DNA from 2 places in the Litorilinea aerophila genome. Region 2 is predicted to be linked to the other one. Evidence: riboswitches for the same ligand, from Rfam matches in the RefSeq annotation. Region 2 holds a riboswitch; the other holds the start of a gene.
What was found. A riboswitch is a leader RNA that binds a small molecule or an ion and turns the genes downstream of it on or off. The one in region 2 is predicted to bind S-adenosylmethionine.
Positions count from the first base shown of each region.

Region 1: it holds a riboswitch for S-adenosylmethionine, as region 2 does, so the genes downstream of both, FKZ61_RS01480 (O-acetylhomoserine aminocarboxypropyltransferase/cysteine synthase family protein) here and FKZ61_RS13305 (aspartate kinase) in region 2, are expected to answer to the same signal.

Region 1 covers NZ_VIGC02000002.1:41,423-51,445, forward strand. Annotated here, with positions in the region: gene metX (homoserine O-acetyltransferase MetX) at 1-1,179, opposite strand, end outside; gene FKZ61_RS01480 (O-acetylhomoserine aminocarboxypropyltransferase/cysteine synthase family protein) at 1,307-2,602, opposite strand; SAM riboswitch class I at 2,796-2,920, opposite strand; gene FKZ61_RS01485 (LysM peptidoglycan-binding domain-containing protein) at 3,026-4,240, opposite strand; gene FKZ61_RS01490 (beta propeller repeat protein) at 4,331-6,271, opposite strand; gene groEL (chaperonin GroEL) at 6,289-7,890, opposite strand; gene FKZ61_RS01500 (RidA family protein) at 8,522-8,974, shown strand; gene FKZ61_RS01505 (SMP-30/gluconolactonase/LRE family protein) at 9,105-9,962, shown strand.
Region 2 covers NZ_VIGC02000016.1:11,733-21,755, reverse strand. Annotated here, with positions in the region: gene asd (aspartate-semialdehyde dehydrogenase) at 1-745, opposite strand, end outside; gene FKZ61_RS13310 (homoserine dehydrogenase) at 828-1,958, opposite strand; gene FKZ61_RS13305 (aspartate kinase) at 2,162-3,646, opposite strand; SAM riboswitch class I at 4,010-4,128, opposite strand; gene hisS (histidine--tRNA ligase) at 4,200-5,582, opposite strand; gene ald (alanine dehydrogenase) at 5,616-6,728, opposite strand; gene sppA (signal peptide peptidase SppA) at 7,128-8,933, shown strand; gene FKZ61_RS13285 (cysteine desulfurase-like protein) at 9,113-10,023, shown strand, end outside.

The DNA of each region.
Region 1 (10,023 bases), on a different contig from region 2:
AGCGCTGCCTTCATCGGGCGGTGCAACCTGCTCCTCCCGCACCAGCCGATCCAGGAAGCTGTGGATCAGGCGGGTCATGGTCTCCACTTCCAGCAGGAAGGCGTCGTGCCCCCAGGAACTCTGGAGATCCACGTAGGTCACATCGGCGCCCACCGCGGTCAGGGCAGAGACCAGTTGCTTGCTGTGATAGCTGGGGTAGAGCCAGTCGCTGGTAAAGCTGATGACCAGATACTTGAGGTGAGCCGAATTGGCAAAGCTGGCGGCCAGGGACCCGGTGGGCTTGCTCAGGTCGAAATAGTCCATGGCCTTGGTGATGTAGAGATAGCTGTTGGCGTCGAAGCGGCGGGTGAAGTTGTTGCCGTTGTACTTGAGATAGCTCTCCACCTCGAACTCGGTCTGAAACTCGTAGCCGTAGCGCTCCAACCCCTGGAGCCGCCGGCCGAATTTCTTCTGCATGGACTCTTCGCTCAGGTAGGTGATGTGGCCCACCATGCGCGCCACGGCCAGGCCCGCGTCCGGCTTCTTGCCGCTCTCATAGTAGTTGCCGTTGTTCCAGTTGGGGTCGGCGTAGATGGCCTGGCGCCCCACCTCGCTGAAGGCGATCTGCATGGGGCTGTGGTGGGCCGTGGTGGCCAGGGCGATGGCGGCCTTCAGGCGGGTGGGGTGGTGGGCGGCCCATTCCAGGACCTGCATGCCGCCCATGGAGCCCCCGGCCACGCAGAGGAGCTGGTCGATGCCCAGGTGGTCGATCAACCGGACCTGGGCCCGCACCATATCGCCGATGGTCACCACCGGGAAGTTCAGGCCGTAGGGCTTGCCCGTGGCCGGGTTGATGCTGGCCGGACCGGTGGAGCCGTAGCAACTGCCGATGACGTTGCTACAGATCACGAAAAAGCGGTTGGTGTCGAACGCCTTGCCCGGGCCGATGCAGTCATCCCACCAGCCGGGCTTGGGATCATCCGGCGAATGGTAGCCGGCCGCGTGGGCGCTACCGCTAAGCGCGTGGACGATGAGGATGGCATTGGAGCGGTCGGCGTTGAGGCGGCCATACGTCTCATAGGCGATGGTCACCGGGCTGAGGGTGGCGCCACTCTCCAACTGGAAGGGCTCATCCTCAGCGAAGGTAAAGGATTGGGGCGTAACAATGCCCACGGAGTTGGCCAGATCGATCTGATTCATAGGTTTGCCTGTCTATCCCTCAGGGGCGAACGTGACAAGGTGACAACGTGATATCGCAGAAGGGAGCCTGTATGCTCTAATCACCTGGTCACCTTGTCACGTTCCCCTTCCATCCCCTGGGGCCGGGTTACTTCGTCGCGGCCGCCAGGGCCTGATCCAGATCCCAAAGGATGTCCTCGATGTCCTCCAGGCCGATGCTCAGGCGCACGAAGTCGGGCGTCACCCCGGCTGCGGCCAGCTCGTCGGGGGAGAGCTGGCTGTGGGTGGTGCTGGCCGGGTGGATGGCCAGGCTCTTGGCGTCGCCCACGTTGGCCAGGTGACTGAAAAGCTTCAAGTTGTCGATGAACTTGCGGCCTGCCTCCACGCCGCCCTTGATGCCAAAGCCCATGACGGCGCCCGCGCCCTTGGGCAGGTACTTCTTGGCCCGCTCGTGGTCGGGGTGGCTGGGCAGGCCGGGGTACATGACCCATGCCACGCTGGGATGGGCTTCCAGGAACTGGGCGACCCGTTGGGCGTTGGCCACGTGGCGCTCCATGCGCAGGCTCAGGGTCTCGATGCCCAGCAGGGTGGTCCAACTGTTGAAGGGGGCCTGGCAGGCGCCCACGTCCCGCAGGATCTGGACCCGGGCCTTGATGATGAAGGGGGGCAGGCCCATCTGGGCCAGGTCGGCGTAGACCAGGCCGTGGTAGCTGGGGTCAGGGGTGGTGAAGTTGTCGAAACGGCCGCTGCTCCAGTCGAAGTTGCCGCCGTCCACAATGATGCCGCCGATGGTGGTGCCGTGGCCGCCCAGGAACTTGGTGGTGCTGTGGACCACGATGTTGGCGCCCCATTCAAAGGGCCGGCAGAGGTAGGGGGTGGCGAAGGTGTTGTCGATCATCACGGGGATGTTGTGGGCCCGGGCCAGCTCGGCCACTTCCTCGAAGGGGAAGACGCTGATGTCCGGGTTGCCCAGGGTTTCGCCGTAGATGATCTTGGTGTTGGGGCGGATGGCCGCCTCGAAGTTCTTGACATCACTGGGATCGACGAAGGTGACTTCGATGCCCAGCCGGGGGAACGTGTAGTTGAACTGGTTGAAGGTTCCCCCGTACAGCCGGCTGCTGCTGACGATGTGGTCGCCGGCACCGCAGAGGGTCATGATGGCCATGGCCTGGGCTGCGTGGCCGCTGCTGGCCGCCAACGCTCCCACACCCCCTTCCAGATCCGCGACGCGCTGCTCCAGCACGTCCGTGGTGGGGTTCATGATGCGGGTGTAGATGTTGCCGAATTCCTTCAGCGCAAAGAGGTTGGCTGCGTGCTCGGTGTCCTTGAACTGATAGCTGGTGGTCTGGTAGATGGGTACCGCCCGGCTACCGGTGGTCGGGTCGGGCTGCTGGCCGGCGTGGAGCTGGCGGGTGGCGAAGCCAAACTTGCGCTCTGTGGTCATGGCGTTCCTTTTCCTCTCTGTTGGGTCGGTTCTGTTAGATCGGTTGGGTGCAATACGGAAACAATACAAGTAACAAACAAGTACAAAATAGAAAACGCCTCTCATGGGTTCGATGAGAGGCGTTGGCCAGATTCTTTCCTATCACGGAAGTTGGATGGCCCTTGGCCGGGCAAGGAACCATCTTGAATCTAGTCTCTCATCTTCCAGAACTCGTCTGCCGGACTTGGCACCCTGGCGCTGGATGTGGCGACGCTGCCACCAACATGCCGGGTTGCCGAGGTTTCATCGGGCCGGTCCCTCCACCTCTCTGGATAAGAGCTGCTGTCTTCAGTTGTCGACAACGGGCTGATAATATACCAGATGGGGATCCTTGTCAAACCGGGGCAGAATGGGGCCCCCAGGATGGACAGTCTGGGAGGACCCTCAGCGCAGGCGGATCTGCTGGCCCGGCTGGAGGATGCTGGACTCGTTCAGGCCGTTCAGGGCCAGAAGCGCCTGCCAGTCCAGGCCATGGCGCAGGGCGATGCTGATGATGGTGTCGCCGGGCTGGATGGTGTAGAGGTACGGCTGCCCCGGAGCGGTGGAGGCTGGAGCACTCTTGGCCGATGCCGTTGCATTGGCGGATGCTGTTGCATTGGCGGATTCAGGGGCGGACGCCGCGGCCACATCTCCCTGGAGCCGGGCCCGCCGGGACGGGATCCGCAGTTCCTGGCCGATCTGGAGGAGGCTTTCTTCGCCCAGGCCGTTGGCCGCGGCCAGCTCCTGCCAGGTGAGGCCCGAGCGGGCCGCAATGCTAAAGAGGGTATCCCCCGCCCGCACGGTGTATGGCCGGGCGTTCTCCAGGTCCAGGCCAGCCAGCAGCTCTGCCGGCGGCGGGGTCGGCGCGGCGGCCGGCGCCCCCGCCTGCCCCTGGCCGGGGAGCTGGAGCACCTGGCCGATCTGCAGCAGGCTGTGCTCGCTGAGGCCGTTGGCCGCGGCCAGCTGTTGCCAGCTCAGGCCAAAGCGGGCTGCAATGCCCACCAGGGTATCCCCCGCCTGAACCCGATAGCTGGAGGCGCTCCCGGCCGTGGGCAGGGTCGCGGCCGGGGCCGCCACAGCCACAGGTGCGCCGCCACCACTACCATCCGCCGAGAAGACAGTCACGAAGATCATCTGGTTGCCGTCGCTGGCCACCCCCACCCCCATCTCCCGCCACCGGGCCGTCAGGATGTTCACCCGGTGGATGTAGTCGTTCATCCACCAGGACATGGCGGCCTGGGGACTACGGCTGGCCACCCAGTTCTCGCTCACCCAGGGATCATCCGAGTAACCGGTGCGCGCCACCCGGTCGTAAGCGTAGGTGCCGTCGGTGCCCCGGTGGCTGTAATTGCGGTTGCGCAGGATGTCGTCCGCGTGGGCCTGGGCGGCCTGGTTGAGCAGGGGATGAACGGTGAGCGTCGTCAAGCCGGCCTCGGCTCGCGCCTGGTTGATGGCCCGGGCAATCTCCTGGGCCGGCGCCGAAAGCTGGGCCAGGGCATCTCCCTCGGCAGCCACAGGCCGCACAAAACCCAGCATGGCAGCCAGGGCCACGAGCAGGATGAAGGTAGGGAGTGCGGGGCGGAAGCGAGGCAATCTGCGGCGTCTGTTCCGACTGTTCATGGTGGGCCATGGTAGCAGAAACGGCCCAAATTGCCAAGTTCGGTTTTCTTTCGGTCCCAAGTCGGACCATTCCCGGTCGGCCAGGTCCGATCAGCCCAGCCGCCAGAGGCCGCCACCCAGGGTCACGGCCAGCAGGCCGGTGTCCACGGGCAGCAATTCCACCACCGGACAGGCCGGCAGGCCCTGCCCCAGGGGTGCCCAGGTGGTGCCGTCGTCGGTCGAGATGAACACGCCCTGGCTGGTGGCGGCCAGCACCGTCCGAGCCGCCTGGTACGCTGGCGACGGAAGCAACCTGGTGATCTGCAACCCCTCCTGGAGAAAGGCCTGGGAGACGGCCATCTCTCCGCTTTCGGCATCCCTGTAAAGCCGGATGACCCGGTGGCGGGTGGCGAAGAAGCGGCTCTGGTGCGCCGGATCCTGAGGCCAGGCAACGGCCACCGCCGGCACTTCCGTCTCCAGGCCCAGGAGCTCCTGCCACGCCTGGCCGCCTTCCGTTCCCTGCCAGATCTGCACGTCATAGTTGCCCTGCCGGTTGCGGGCCGCGGTGACGGCCAGGCAGCCGCGGGAATGGCCGAAGTCCGGCGCCAGGACCAGGTTGAGGAGACCCTGGCCCGTCCACGGCACTGCCAGCGCCTGCCAGGTCTGGCCACCGTCGGTGGAACGGTGAAGCCTACCGCCCTGATCCCCCACCAACAGCTCCAGGTTGGGCGCGATCAGGGGCAGATGAATCTGGGCGGGATCGACGGGCACGGGCAGGCGCTGCCATGGGACGGCGCCGGGCTGACCCGCCGCCTGGCCCAGGTAGAGCCCCTCCGCAGTGGCTACCAGCAGGATGGCCTCATCTCCCTCGACGGCCACCGCCATGCCCTGGACCGCCGCTCCCTCTTCGCCCGCCGGCAGAGAACGCCAGGTGCGGCCGCCGTCCACCGAGAAGGCCAGTTCGCCGTCCAGATCGTGGGCCCACAGGCTGCCGCCGGGGCCGAGCCGGACCAACGGCGGGGCGTGGGCCTCCAGGCCGGTCCCGGCCGCGTCCCAGCGTTTGCCCCCATCCCGGGAGCGGAAAATCCCCTCCTGGTAGGCGCCGGCCAGCAGGACCGGCTCCCCTTGGGCCGCGGCCAGGCTGAGGGCGATGAACGCTCCTCCGTCGGCAGGCTCCCAGTGCTGGCCGCCATCTTCGGAGAAGCTACCTTCAGAGAAGAAAACGCCCCCATCGGTGCCGGCCACCAGGCGGAGCGTCGCCCCCTCGGAGCCACCCTCCACCGCGGCCAGGCAGTTGACGCTGTGATGGGCCAGGGCTTGGCCGGCCGCCTCCCAGTGGGCGCCGCCATCCCGGGAGACGTACAGGCCGTGGCCTTCGGTGCCCACCCAGAGCACCGGCGCAGCGTCTTGGGCCGGCTGGGTGACCAGCAGGCACTGGATGGCGGTATCGGGGAGGCCGAAGCCGGCATCCCGCCAGGCGCGACCGGCGTTGCGGGAGCGATAGAAGCCGCCCTGGGCGGTACCGGCCCACACCACCTGGCTCTCCGGGAAGTCGGGAGCGCAGGCCAGGCAGAGCACGTCCAGATCCAGCAGGCCAAAGGTGCAGCTCTCCCAGCTGGCGCCGCCGTCCAGGGTGCGGAAGACACCGGCCGGCGTGGCGGCGAAGAGCGTGCCATCCTCTGGGAAGTGGGGGGAACAGGCCAGCGCGGTGACCACCCCCAGCCCGGCCCAGGCCGACACCTCCCGCCAGGTAGCGCCGCCATCTTCGGAGCGGTAGAGGCGTCCCTGCTCCGAGGCGACGAAGGCCATCCGCCCGCCGCCCAAAGGGGCAAAGGCCACAGCCGTCATATGCGCATCCAGGATGCCATCCATGGCTCGGTGCCAGCTGTCCCCGCCATCCTCGGTGCGGAAGAGGCCGGCCGGCGTGGCAGCCAGGGCCAGGCCGTCGGTGGGAAAGGCAGGGGAGAGGGCCAGGGCGGTGACGGTGCCGCCGGCCCAGCCGCCCTGCCGCTGCCAGGCCTGTTCCTTCAACAGGGAGAAATTGGGTGTCATGATGTCGTGATGTCCCCTCATGGCCGGAAATCCACCTCTTCATCCCGATTTTCTCGGGGGCGATGGACCAGCACCTCGGTGGTCACGTGCATGATCGCACCGCTCACCGCCGTCTGCAGGGCCATCTGCACCACCTGGAGCGGGTCGAGGATGGCCGCTGCAACCATGTCGGTGAACTGCCCCCGGATCACGTCGAAGCCGCACCCACCCCGGGCCTCCAGCAGCCGGGCCAGGATGGGCTCCGGCTCATAGCCGGAATTGCGCAGCAGCGCGCGGGCCGGCGCGGTCAGCGCGTCGGCCAGGATCTGGACGCCGGCCTGTTCCTCATCCGGCAGTTGCACCCGCTCCAGCGCGGGGCGGCAGGCCAGCAGGGCCGCACCGCCTCCGGGGACCACCCCGCCTTGCAGGCCCAGGCGCACCACGCGCACGGCCTCTTCCGCCCGATCTTTCAGGTATTCCTGTTCGGTCTCGGTGGCGCCGCCCACCTCCAACAGGGCTACGCCCCCCAGGAGCTTACCCGCCCGTTCCACCAGCCGATCCCGTTCCCGACCGTAGGGCGCCTTGGGGATCTGGCTGCGCAGCTGCTGGCTCCGCTGGCGAATGGCCGCCGGCCGGCCCTGCCCCCCGATGAGGGTAAAGCCGGAGCGGATGGCCTGCACCTCCCGGGCTTGGCCCAGGTCCGCCAGGGTGGCCTCCTCGATGGCATCCCCCGTCTCCGCCAGAAAGACCCGGCCACCGGTTAACACGGCCAGATCCTGGAGAATTTCGGTCTTTTCCGAGCCCAGCCCCGGCGTCTTGATGGCCAGGGTGGGGAGGGCGCCCCGGGTCTTGTTGGTCACCAGGAGGTTGAGGGCATCGCCGGCGACGCCATTGGCGATGACCACCAGACCCCGTTCCCCGGCCTGGCGCACCTGCTCCAGAATGGGCAGCAGCTCCGAAGCCTTTTGCAGATGGCGATTGGTGAGGAGGATGTAGGGATGCTTCAGCACCGCCTTGCCCGCCTCGGTGGTGAAGTACGAGGAGATCCAGCCCTGGTTCCAGAAGGTGCCGTTGATGTAGCGCCGGTCGTGGTCCCGCCGGTAGTGGCTGCGCACCTGGACCGCGCCATAGGGGCCGACCACGTCGAAGATCTCTTCGATGAAGCCGCCCAGGGTCTCATCGCCGGTGATGCCGGTGGCCAGGGCTGCGATCTGCTCTGGCCGCTCCAGGGGGGTGGCCATGCGCGCCAGCTCCTCCAGCACCACCCGCAGGCCCCGCTCCAGGCCCCGGCGCAGGCGCATGACGTTGTAGCCGGCGGCGACGTGGCGGTCGGTCTCGTTGATGATGTGGCGGGCCAGGATGACCGCGGTGGTGGTGCCGTCGCCCACCGCCTCTTCCATACGCCAGGCCAGATGGCGGGCCAGGAAGGCACCCATGGTTTCAAAGCGGTCGGCAAATCCCAGAAAACGGCGGGCGATGGTGGCGCCGTCGTTCAGGAGCTCCGGCGGGCGGCGGGGATTGTCCCGGGCCACGGCGATGAGGCGTCCCCGGGGGCCCAGGGCAACCTCCATGGCGTCGGCCAGCCGGTTGAAACCGGCGCGCAGGGCAGGGCGGGCGTCAGGCTGAAAGACCAGGCGCATGTCGATCCTTTCGCGGCTGGGGGAGGGAACAGGCGGTGAACTGCAGGCTGCCGGGCCGGCAGGTACTCCTCATTATACCGGGTACGCGGAAATCGACCAACCGGCGTCCTGGGCCGGCATCTGAGGATGCCGAAGATGGGCACGGACGGGCAGGTCCGGTCTTCCTGGCCGGACATCCGCACCAAGCGTGATGGGCACCCATGTCAGACACCCCTGCAAAAGGGGATTTTGAACGCAAAGGCACAAAGGCGCAAAGAAACGCAGGAGAGAACCACCCGAATCAGCGTTCATCGGCGTGGGTCAGCGTCCTCATTTGACCTTTGACCTTTTTGCAGTAGAGCTTTGCAGTAGAGCCATGTCACGCAGGGGTGCGTGACCTACGGAGCGTGCGGATTTTTACAAGGAAGTCATCACAACCGCGAAAGAAAACGCCGCCAAATCAATCATCAGCGAGCAAAAACGGCCAATCCATCCGGCGCGCAATTTACACAAGCGGGCCATTCCTACTATAATGGCGGCAAGGACCGGCCTCTACGATCCACGTCATACTGGCGAACCCTATCTCGGTGAGCCATCTGGAAACAAATTATCTACCATCAACCACAACGACCCCTGGAAAGGAATCGTCATCATGTCATACGAAGCCAAACTCAAGGAGATGGGCTACACCCTGGAACCCATTGAGCTCGACGCGGGCCGGCTGATGCACGCGGTGCGCACGGGCAATCTGGTCTACACCTCCGGGCAAGTCTCCCGTTGGGGCGGCAAGGAAGTGATCGGCAAGGTCGGCCAGGATCTGACGGTGGAGGAGGCGTACGAAGGCGCCAAATACTCGGCCCTCTGCTGCCTGCAGGCGGTCAAGACCCTGGTGGGCAGCCTGGACAACGTGGTGCGGGTGGTCAAGGTCCTGGGCATGGTCAACGTGGCGCCGGGCTTCAACAACACGCCCGCGGTGATCCACGGCGCCAGCGATCTCTTCATCCAGGTCTTCGGCGAGGCCGGTCGCCACGCCCGCAGCGCGGTGGGCATGCAGATCCCGTCCGACTACGCGGTGGAGGTGGAAGCCATCTTCGAGGTCAAGTAACCCTCCCCCACCGTCAGGCGGCGTATCCCTTTCCCCCTGCTGTCCTGTCCGTCTCCAGCCAGTCCCCCGGCCCTTTCAGCCTTTTTCTGTCAGGAGGCCAGCCGTGAGCGAAGAACTTTACGTCAGCCGCATGTTCACGCCTGTGAACAGCTTCACCGAAGGTGTGGAAGGTCCTGCCTGTGACCGGGAAGGCAACCTCTACGCGGTCAACTACGCGCGCCAGCACACCATCGGCAAGGTGACCCCAGAGGGGGAATGCAGCATCTTTCTGGAGTTGCCCGACGGCAGCATCGGCAACGGGATCCGCTTCAATCGGGCCGGCGACATGTTCATCGCCGACTACACCAATCACAACGTCCTGCGGGTGGACATGCAGGCCTGCGCCCGGGCCCGATCCCTGGCCGAGCGCAACGCGGCCATCCACGTCCACGCCCACGAGCCCACCATGAACCAGCCCAACGACCTGGCCATCATGGCCAACGACATCCTCTTTGCCAGTGACCCCAACTGGGCGGAGTCGTGGGGCCAGATCTGGCGGGTGGATGTGGACGGCCGGGTGACCCTGCTGGAGACGGGCATGGGCACCACCAACGGCATCGAAGTGAGCCCGGATGAACGCACCCTCTACGTCAACGAAACGGTGCAGCGCAACATCTGGGCCTACGACCTCAGCCCCACGGGCGAGATCAGCAACAAACGTTTGCTCATCCAGTTTCCAGACTACGCCATGGACGGCATGCGCTGCGATGTGGCCGGCAACCTCTACGTGACCCGCTGGGGCAAGGGGACCGTGGCCAAGGTCTCGCCCCAGGGCGAAGTCCTGCTGGAGATTCAACTGGCGGGGGCCAAGTGCACCAACATCGCCTTCGGCGGCCCGGACGGCCGCACCTGCTATGTCACCGTGGCCGACCGGGGCAACGTGGAGACCTTCCGGGTGGAGCACCCAGGCCGAAGCTGGCAGCTCTGGCAGACGAGCCAGGGGCGGTGAGAGGTCCTTGCAGTGAAGTCAACGATTGGTACCATGGGCGCGGCGGGTGGGCTTCTGGCCC
Region 2 (10,023 bases):
CTACGCTGACGGCTTCCAAATGTCCATTCCGCACAGGAACCCGGTTGCAGTGGGCGCTGATGGTCAGCTCTGCCGGGCGAATGCGGTCACCTTCCAGGGTCCCCAGGAGCTTGTGGGGCTCCTTTTCCTCCATCTTCTCCTCTTCGCCGCCGATGTACGGGACGATGTTGTCCAGGATGTCCATGCTGCTCACGCCGGGGTAGCCGGCGCCGCTGATGGCCTGCATGGTGACGACAAAGACTTTCTTCACGCCAAAGCGCAGGTGCAGGGGATGGAGGGCGCTGACCAGGTGGGTGGTGCTGCAGTTGGGGTTGGTGACAATGAATCCACTCCACCCCCGGTTTCGGCGCTGGACTTCCAACAGGGCCAGATGCTCGGGGTTGACTTCGGGAATGAGGAGCGGGACATCCGGGTCGTAGCGGTGGTTGCGGGCGTTGCTGCAGACGCCGTAGCCCGCGGCGGCAAAGGCCTCCTCGATCTCCCCCGCCGTCTCCGAGGGCAGGGCGCTGAAGACCAACTGGCAGTCGATCCCAGGCGCACATTCTTGCAGGATCACATCCCGCAGGTGCGCTGGCATGTCTCCCCGCAGGTTCCAGCGGCAGGCTTCTCCATAGGGCTTGCCGGCGTTCCGCTCGGAAGCGCAAAGGGCCGTGATTTCGAACCAGGGATGCCCCTGCAGCATTTGCACAAACCGCTGCCCCACGGCTCCTGTGGCGCCCAGCACGCCCACCTTGATCTTCGGCACACTCATCGGTCTATCTCTCCGGTTCTCCGGTTCTCTGTTTTTCCGGTATCGTGTTGCATTTCCTTGGGGCCCGTCTGTCCTTTTAGCCTGTAAAGGCCAGTTCCACGATATCGCTCAGGACACCGGCCGCCGTCGCGTCCACACCAGCGCCTCGCCCCTGGATCACCAGTGGGTTGGGATGATACCAACGGGTGTGGAATTCAACCAAATTGTCGGTTCCCCGCAGCCTGCCCAGGGGGCTGTCGGCGGAGACCAGGGTCGGCCCCACCCGGCATTGTTGCCCTTCCACAGTGGCCGCGTAGCGCAGAACCTGCCCCTGGGCGGCGGCCTCGGCCACCTGGCGCTGGAATGTCTCATCCAGCTGGGGCAGGGCATCCAAAAATTCCTGGACCGACAGGCTATCCATCTCTGGCGGATAGAGCCCGGTGACCTGTACATCGGCCAGGTCTAGCCGCCAGCCCAGGCCCCGGGCCAGGATCAGCGCTTTGCGGGCCACATCGATGCCCCCCAGGTCATCCCGGGGATCCGGCTCGGTATAGCCCAGGCGATGGGCTTCCCGCACAATTTCGCTGAAGCGGCGGCCTTCCTGGAGGCCGGTCATCACGTAGCCCAGGGTGCCGCTGAAGGTGCCGGCAATCCGGCTGACCTCGTCGCCGCTGGCCACCAGGCGGTTGAGGGTGGCAATGACCGGCAGGCCCGCGCCCACGGTGGTTTCCCACCGGCTCATCCCCAGGTGATGGGTGAGGGGATGGGCGGGGCCACCTTCTTCGCCAGCAGTGGCACCGGCCGCGGCCAGCCGGTCGTACACCTCCTGGTCGACGGTCAGCGGTTTTTTGTTGGCCAGTACAATTTTGTAACCACGCTCCAGGGCGAGAAGGAGTGCGGGGACGGTGGCTTCGCTGGCCGTGCAATCTACCACCACGGTGCCGTCTCGGCCGGCGATGTCGACGATGCCGGCCGGGTCGCCTTGGGGGCCGCCCAGGGGGTGATTGGCCAGCCGCCCACCCTGGGCCTTGAAGTCCACAAGCTGGAGAAGCGCTTCGTCGTCGATGCCCGTTTCATCCACCACCGCGCCGTCCCGGTCGCAGAGGGCGACGATGGGCAGGGTCAGGCCGTAGCGCAGGGCATGCAGGCTTCGGTGTTCCACCATCTGGCGGACCAGCGCGCGCCCCACGCCTCCAACACCAAACAGAATGACATGTAGTACTCGCATGCAAGCCTCGAATCTATGGCCGGCTGCTCTGCCCGTCCGCTCCCTGTCCATTCAGGGGCCGGGCTCTCGGGAAAAAGGGGAGCACAAGACCAGGCCTGGCTCCCCCTTTATTCTATCAAATTTTATTATAAGACGGCCAATAACTCAACCATCGAAAAAATAGCGCTGGGACATCTCCGTCTGGCTGTCGGTTTGGCAGGGGGTCAGGGCGTCCCAGCAGCCATTTTCCCCAGCACTGGCGAGCGGTTGTAGCTGCGTTCGCCGGTGGGTTTATCCAGCTCGAAGATCTCGTGGATGGCGCTGACGGCCGCCGCAGTATCCCGGGCTTCCACCACCAGGCTCACATTGGCCTCGCTGGAGCCCTGGGCGATGGCGATGACGTTGATCTGCTCCCGGCCCACGGCGTTGAAGATGCCTGCTGCCAGGCCGGGCGTTCCCCGCATGCCACTGCCTACTACAGCCACGATGGCGATATCCGGGTGGTCGAAGATGCGGTCAATGTAGCGGCGTTCCAGTTCGGCCTTGAACTCTTCCTTCAGGGCTTCCACCACGGTGGCCGCGGCGGATTCGGGCACCACGAAACAGATGCTCTGCTCGCTGCTGCTCTGGCTGATCATGAGGACGTTGGCGCCCACCCGGGCCACGCTGTTGAAGGTCCGCGCCGCGATGCCCGGCACGCCGATCATGCCCCGACCGGCCACGGTGATGAGGTTCAGGCCGCGGATGGCGGTGATGGCTTTGACCGTGCCCAGGGTCTCGCTGTCGCTGCGTTCCAGGATGCGGGTGCCGGGGTGCTCGGGCTGGAAGGTGTTGAGCACCCGCAGCGGGATCTTCTGCTCCACCGCTGGCGTGACCGTCTTGGGGTGGAGTACCTTGGCGCCGTAGTAGGCCAGCTCCGCCACTTCTTCATAGCTGAGCTGGTTCAGGCTGCGCGCGTTGGGGACGATGCGAGGATCGGCCGTCATCACCCCGTTGACGTCAGTCCAGATCTGGATCTCGTCCACGCCCAGGGCCGCGCCGATGATGGCAGCGGAGTAGTCCGAGCCGCCCCGGCCCAGGGTGGTGGGGATGCCTTCCACCGTGGCGCCGATGAAGCCGGTGATCACCGGCACGATGCCGTGGTCCACCAGGGGCTGCAGGCGGCTGCGACAGCGCTGGGTGGTCAGCTCCATGAGGGGCGAGGCGCCGCCGTGGACGTTGTCGGTGACGATGAGCTCCCCCGCGTCCACGTATTCGGCCTTGAGGCCCCGGGCCCGGAGCACCGCAGCCAGCAGGGGGGCGCTGAGCCGTTCGCCCAGGCCGCTCACCACGTCCAGGCCCCGTTTGGTCAGCTCCCCCAGGACGGCAATGCTGCTGCAGAGCCGGTTGAACTCCTGGAGGCGCTGGTCGAAGAGGGCGCCCAGCCGGGCCCGCTCGGTGCCATCTTCGATGAGCTGGCCGGCGACGAACTGGTGTTTCACCCGCAGGCTGTCCTCCACCTCCCGGAAGTACTGCTCGTCTCCCTGCGCAGCCCGCCGGGCTGCCTCGATCAGGGCGTTGGTGACGCCGCTCATGGCGCTGGTGACCACCACCACGCCGGGGCGAGGCGTGCGGGCCTGCTCTTCGACCTGGGCGGCGACGATGTTGGCCACCTGGGCAAACGCCTCGACGCTGCCCACCGATGTGCCGCCAAACTTCATGACGATCATCGCGTCGACTCCTTCAGTGAGTGCTCTCGTACCGTTGCTTTCGTACCGTCATACCGATTGTCTTGTGAAGTGCCACGCATGACTTCCCTGCAAAGAGGGCATTTTTAAACGCAAAGGCACAAAGGCGCAAAGAAACGCAGGAGAGAATCACCCGAATCAGCGTTCATCTGCGTGGGTCAGCGTCCTCATTTGACCTTTGTGCATTAGAGTCAGACCTTACTTCTCTGTCACGCAAGGGTGCGTGACCTGCGACACCGGGTGATCTATGGATCCCCTGCCGGGCTGCGGCAGACTCAAAGAAAAACCCTCTCATCGGCTACTATCGATGAGAGGGCAAGAGCTTGCATTGATCTTGACAGACGTCTCTCATCTTCCAGATAACTCTGCCGGACTTGGCACCTTGGCCGATCAGCGTCGTCGCTGAGGTACGCCAGGTTGCCGAGGTTTCACAGGGCCGGTCCCTCCACCTCTCTGGATAAGAGCCACGCTTGGTATGGAATTATTGCGGGCCAATATAGCAGCCGGCATCCGGGCTGTCAAATTCGAGACCCGGTTAAGCGGCCACCAGGGCCAGTTGCTCCTGCAGATAGGCGGGCAGGTCGGCCTCGGCCACGTCCACCTGGTCACCGGTGACCAGGTCCTTGACGGCCACCACACCCTCGGCCAGCTCCCGGGGGCTGAGCAACAGGGCAAAACGGATGTGCCGGTCGTCGGCATATTTGAATTGCTTGCCGTAGCGGTCCGTGTCCGGGTAGAGGTCCACCCGCAGCCCCGCGGCCCGCAGGCGTTGGGCCAGGGCCAGGCTGTCGCCCACGGTGCTTTCGTCGAACTGGGTGACCAGGACCTGGGGCTGGCCGCTGATGTGGGCCGGGAACATGTTCTGCTCCTCCATCAGGAGGATGATGCGCTCCAGCCCCAGGCTGAAGCCGCAGGCCGGGATCTCCTGGCCGCTGAACATGCCGATGAGGTTGTCGTAGCGGCCGCCGCCGCCCCCGGAGCTGCTGAAGCCGGCAAACTCCACCTCGAAGATGGTGCCCGTGTAGTAGCTGAGGCCCCGGGCCAGGTAGGGATCCACCCGCAGGTGATCCGCGGCGGGGCCATGTTGCGCGTAGGCCACCACGTTGCTCAGCTCGGCCACGCCCTGGCGGCCGGCTTCGGAATCGGCCAGGATCTGCTCAAGCCAGCGGAGGGTCTCCTCCACCGTGTCGGGGACGTTGGCCATGGTCTGCAGGAGGGCGGCCACGGCCTCCCGGGCGATCCCCCGTTGGGCCAGCTCTTCCCGGACGCCATCCAGGCCAATCTTGTCCAGCTTGTCGATGGCCACCAGCGCCGCGTCCTCCAGATCCGGGGGAACGCCGGCTACCTCCATCAGGCCCCGCAGGATGCCCCGATGGTTGAGGCGTATGGAAAAGGGGTGGGCCGGTCCAAAGCCCAGCTCCTGGAGAACCTGTGCCCCGGCGGCCAGCACCTCGGCCTCCACGGTCTGGCTGCGGGAGCCCACGATATCCACGTCGCACTGATAAAATTCCCGGTAGCGCCCCTTGGCGGGCCGGTCCGCCCGATAGACGGGCTGGATCTGGTAGCGCTTGAAGACCCGGGGCAGCTCGTTGCGATACTGGGCCACGATCCGGGCCAGGGGCACCGTCAGGTCGTAGCGGAGGCCGGCGTCGCTGATGCTGTCTTCGGTGGGGTGATCCCGCAGGGCCTGTTCCAGCTTCTCGCCCCGCTTCAGGACCCGGAAGATCAGCTTGTCCCCTTCTTCGCCGTACTTCCCCAGAAGGGTGGAGAGCCGCTCCATGGCCGGCGTTTCCAGGGGCTCGAAGCCGTAGCTCTGGTAGACCCGCTCAATCACCTGGATCACGTAGTTGCGCCGCAAGACGTCCTGCGGGAGAAAATCCCGCATGCCACTCAGGGGCGCTGTGTTTAGTTTTGCCATGCACTCAAGACTCCAGACGCAAATGGGCTGAATTCAGGTTTGCAACGATTGTAATGGATCGGTGTAGGGCAGGCCAAATGTCTCGGCCACTGCTTTGTGGGTCAGGTGGCCTCGATGGGTGTTCAGCCCATGGAGCAGGGCCTGGCTGGTCCGTACTGCGTCCAGCCCCTGGTTGGCCAGATTCAGGGTGTAGGACATGGTCTGGTTGACCAGGGCAAAGGTGCTGGTCCGAGGCACGGCACCAGGCATGTTGGCCACGCAATAGTGGACGATGTCGTCCACCACGAAGGTGGGGTTGCTGTGGGTGGTGGGCCGGCTGGTCTCGATACAGCCGCCCTGGTCCACCGCGACATCCACGATGACTGCGCCCTTGCGCATGTGGGCCAGCATCTTGCGGGTGACCAGCCAGGGGGCCCGTCCGCCCGGAATCAGGACCGCGCCGATGACCAGGTCGGCGGTGAAGACGGCCTGTTCGATGTTGTATTCGTTGCTGGCCCGGGTCTGCAGCCGGCCGTGGAAGACGTCGTCCAGGTATTGGAGCCGCTCGTGGTGAATGTCCAACACGGTGACCTGGGCGCCCATGCCCAGGGCCACCTTGGCTGCGTTGGTGCCCACTGTGCCGCCGCCCAGGATGACCACGCTGGCCGGCGCCACGCCGGGAACGCCCCCCAGCAGGATGCCCCGTCCGCCGTTGTGCTTCTCCAGGTAGGTGGCGCCCACCTGGGTGGCCATGCGTCCGGCCACTTCGCTCATGGGCATGAGCAGGGGCAACTTGCCATCTTCCGTCTGGACCGTCTCGTAGGCGATGGCGGTGATGCCGCTGTCCAGCAGGGCCTGGGTCAGCTCCCGGTTGGCCGCCAGGTGGAGGTAGGTAAAGAGGATCTGGCCCGGGCGCAGATACTGGTATTCGCTGGGCAGCGGCTCTTTGACCTTGACCACCAACTCGGCGGCCCAGGCATCGGCGGCATGGGGTACGATGTCGGCGCCGGCGGCCCGGTACTCCTCGTCGGTCAGGAAGCTGCCTTCGCCGGCACCCGCTTCCACCAGGACTCGATGGGAACGCCGGGTCAACGCCTTAACCGCGCCGGGCGTCAGGCCGACGCGGTTTTCACCATCCTTCACTTCTTTGGGAAGCCCTATGATCATGTTGCCACCTCAGTTGTTTGTACAGAGGGTGGTCCCACAGGCAGCGCCTGTAACGGACAGCCCGTGATACACAGCCGTTCCATGGGTGCCGATGGCCTCGTCGCCAGGCAGCCTGCCCCATGGACGAACCGACCGCGCGCGGTTCTCCTCGCGCGGTTTTCGTTGTACAGGCAGTGTAACAGCTGCCCAGGCTGGAGGCAAGTGCTGTCGCCAGGGGCACAAGGCCGGCCCCATGCTCGGATGGGTTTGCCAAAGCCTGGCTTTCATATGAGAATAGCGTCAGAATGGCTGCGTTGGTGCACGAGCGCCTGCCCAGACAGGAGCGTGCACAGAGAGGGCTGCACGTACATCTCTGTACGTACAGAGATGCACGCACAGAGACGGGGAGAGGGCCGAGGCATGGCGTGGAGAGAGCAGTTGCGCAAGGGGCTCCTGAACGGGGGCAGTGCCCTGGAGCTGGCCTGGCGCCACCTGGTGTGTCGGCTGTTGAACCTGCGGCGGCGCTTCCTGCGTCGACTCCTCCCGGACTATCCCATCCTGGTGTTGGATCAACCCCTGAGTGAACGGGCGCCCACCTTCCCCTGGTGGCTTGCCTATGTGCCCGGGCTGCGACGCCCCCTGAGCCTGGAAGCCATCGCAGAGGCCCTGGAGCGCATCGCCCAGGATCCGGATATCCGGGGGGTGCTCTTCCTGGTCAAGGGCGCGCACCTGACCCTGGCCCAGGCCCAGAGCATGGCCGCCCTGTTCAGCCGTTTCCGCACCTGGTCCATGGCTGTCCGGCCCGATGGCAGCGTTCCCGCCCAGGTGGTGGTCTATCTGGAGCAGATGGACGCGGCCAGCTACGTGATGGCCAGCGCAGCGGATCGGGTGATCGCACCGCCCCTGGCCACCTGGGATGTGCTGGGCCTCCTGGTGGCGCCCAGCTTCTGGAAGGAGAGTCTGGCCCGGATCGGCCTGGCGTTCGATGTGGTTCGGGTAGCGCCGTGGAAGAGCGCCATGGACATGTTCAGCCAGGCCGAGATGAGCCGGGAAGATCGGGAGCAGCTCAACTGGCTCCTGGACAGCCTCTACGCCGACATCGTCCAGGCCATCGCCCAGGGCCGCGGCATGCCGCCGGAGGAAGTACAGGCCCAGATCGACCGGGCGCCCCTGACTGCCCCCCAGGCCCAGGCAGCCGGGCTGTTGGACCATGTGGCCTACGAAGATGAACTGCCGGCCCTCCTGGGGACGGCAGAGCAGCCGGCCCGCCTCCAGCTCTATGTCCGCTGTCGGGGGCTCCTGTACCGCCGACCGCAACGGCGCCACCCCCAGGCCGTGGGCGTCCTTAGCCTCCAGGGGCTCATCGTGCCGGGGGAAAGTCGCCGTTTTCCCCTGCCCGTGCCCATCCTGGGGGAGCAGACCATGGGTAGCACCACCGTCCAGCAGATGGTGAGGGCTGCCCGGCAGGATCGACGCCTGGCGGCCGTGGTGGTGCACGTGGACTCCCGGGGCGGTTCAGCCCTGGCCAGCGACCTGATCTGGCGGGAGCTCACCCTGCTGGCTGAGGAGAAGCCTGTGGTGATCTACATGGGCAACGTGGCGGCCAGCGGCGGCTACTACATCGCCACCCCCGGGCATCGCATCGTGGCCCAGTCCGCCACCCTCACCGGCAGCATCGGCGTAGTGGTGGCCAAGCCGGTCACCCAGGGCGCCTTCGAGCGCCTCCACGCCCGGCGGGAGGTCATCCGGCGGGGGGCCAACGCCGACCTCTACCGGGACACCGCGCCCTGGACGCCGGATCAACGCCAGAAGCTCACGGAGCAGGTGTTTTACGTCTACGATCAGTTCAAAGAGCGGGTGGCTTCGGGGCGTAAGCTGGACCTGGCCGGCCTGGACGAGATCGCCAGCGGCAAGGTCTGGACCGGGCGGCAGGCCCTGGAGCGGGGGCTGGTGGATGAGCTGGGCGATTTTGGCCGGGCCGTGGAGCTGGCCTGCCAGGCCGCCGGCCTGCCCGTGGACGGCACGGTGCGCACCGTGCCCGTCACGCCGCCCCGACGCTGGCTGTTAGCAACGCCGGCCGAGGCGGCCCGGACCCTCCTGCGCCTGGTGGGTGAGCCCGGTCGTGTCTGGCGATCCCTTCTCGCTTTGGAAGGCCCACCAGGTCCGGCGACCCAGGAGCATCTCTGGCTGCTGGCCCTGAATGTGCCGGCGTCGCCGGCGGGGTGAGCCGATTTGCACTTGAATTTTAGCCACAGATTACACGGATGACACCGCATCGGAGGACGGTTCCTCCCTCCATGGGCACCCATCGGGAAGGACTGCATCCGTGTTCATCTGTGAAACCGGTGGTTTCTCCAGAAGAGCCAGAAAAAGAGCCAGAAAAAGAAACGGAGCACAAAGTCAGCATGTTCGATGTCCAGGCCATCCGAAGGCAGTTTCCGGCCCTGCAGGAATCCTTCGACGGTGGGCCGGCCGTTTTTTTTGACAACCCCGGCGGCACCCAGGTGCCCCAGCAGGTGATCGACGCCATGGTGGACTACCTGACCCGGCGCAACGCCAACACCCACGGCGCCTTCATCACCAGCCGCCGCACCGACGAAGTCATCGACCGGGCCCGGGCCGCGGCCGCCGATCTCCTGGGCGCTGAACAGGACGAGGTGATCTTTGGCCCCAACATGACCACCCTGACCTTCCAGCTCAGCCATGCCCTGGCCCACGAATTTGGCCCTGAAGATGAAATCGTGGTCACCCGGCTGGACCATGATGCCAACATCATGCCCTGGGTGCGCCTGGCCGAAGATCGGGGCGCCACAGTCCGCTGGGCCGACGTGGACGTGGAGACCTGCACCCTGGACATGGACGGGCTGCAGGCGTTGATCACCCCCCGCACCAAACTGGTGGCCATCGGCTACGCCAGCAACGCCACCGGCACCATCAACGACGTCCAGACGGTGATCCAGTGGGCCCGGGCCGCCGGCGCGTACACCTTCGTAGATGCCGTTCAGTATGCGCCCCATGGCCTGATCGACGTGAAGGCCTTGGACTGCGACTTCCTGGCCTGCAGCGCCTACAAATTTTTTGGCCCCCACGTGGGCATCCTCTACGGCAAGCGGGAGCACCTGGAACGACTCCCCGCCTATCGGGTGCGGCCGGCCGGGGATCTCCCGCCGGGCAAGTGGGAGACGGGCACCCAGAACCACGAAGGGTTGGCTGGCGTGGCTGCGGCCATCGACTACCTGGCCGACCTGGGCGCGCGCTACGGCAACGTGGCCCCGGACGCCGGGCGGCGGGAGAAGTTGCGCGCCGCGTGGTCGGT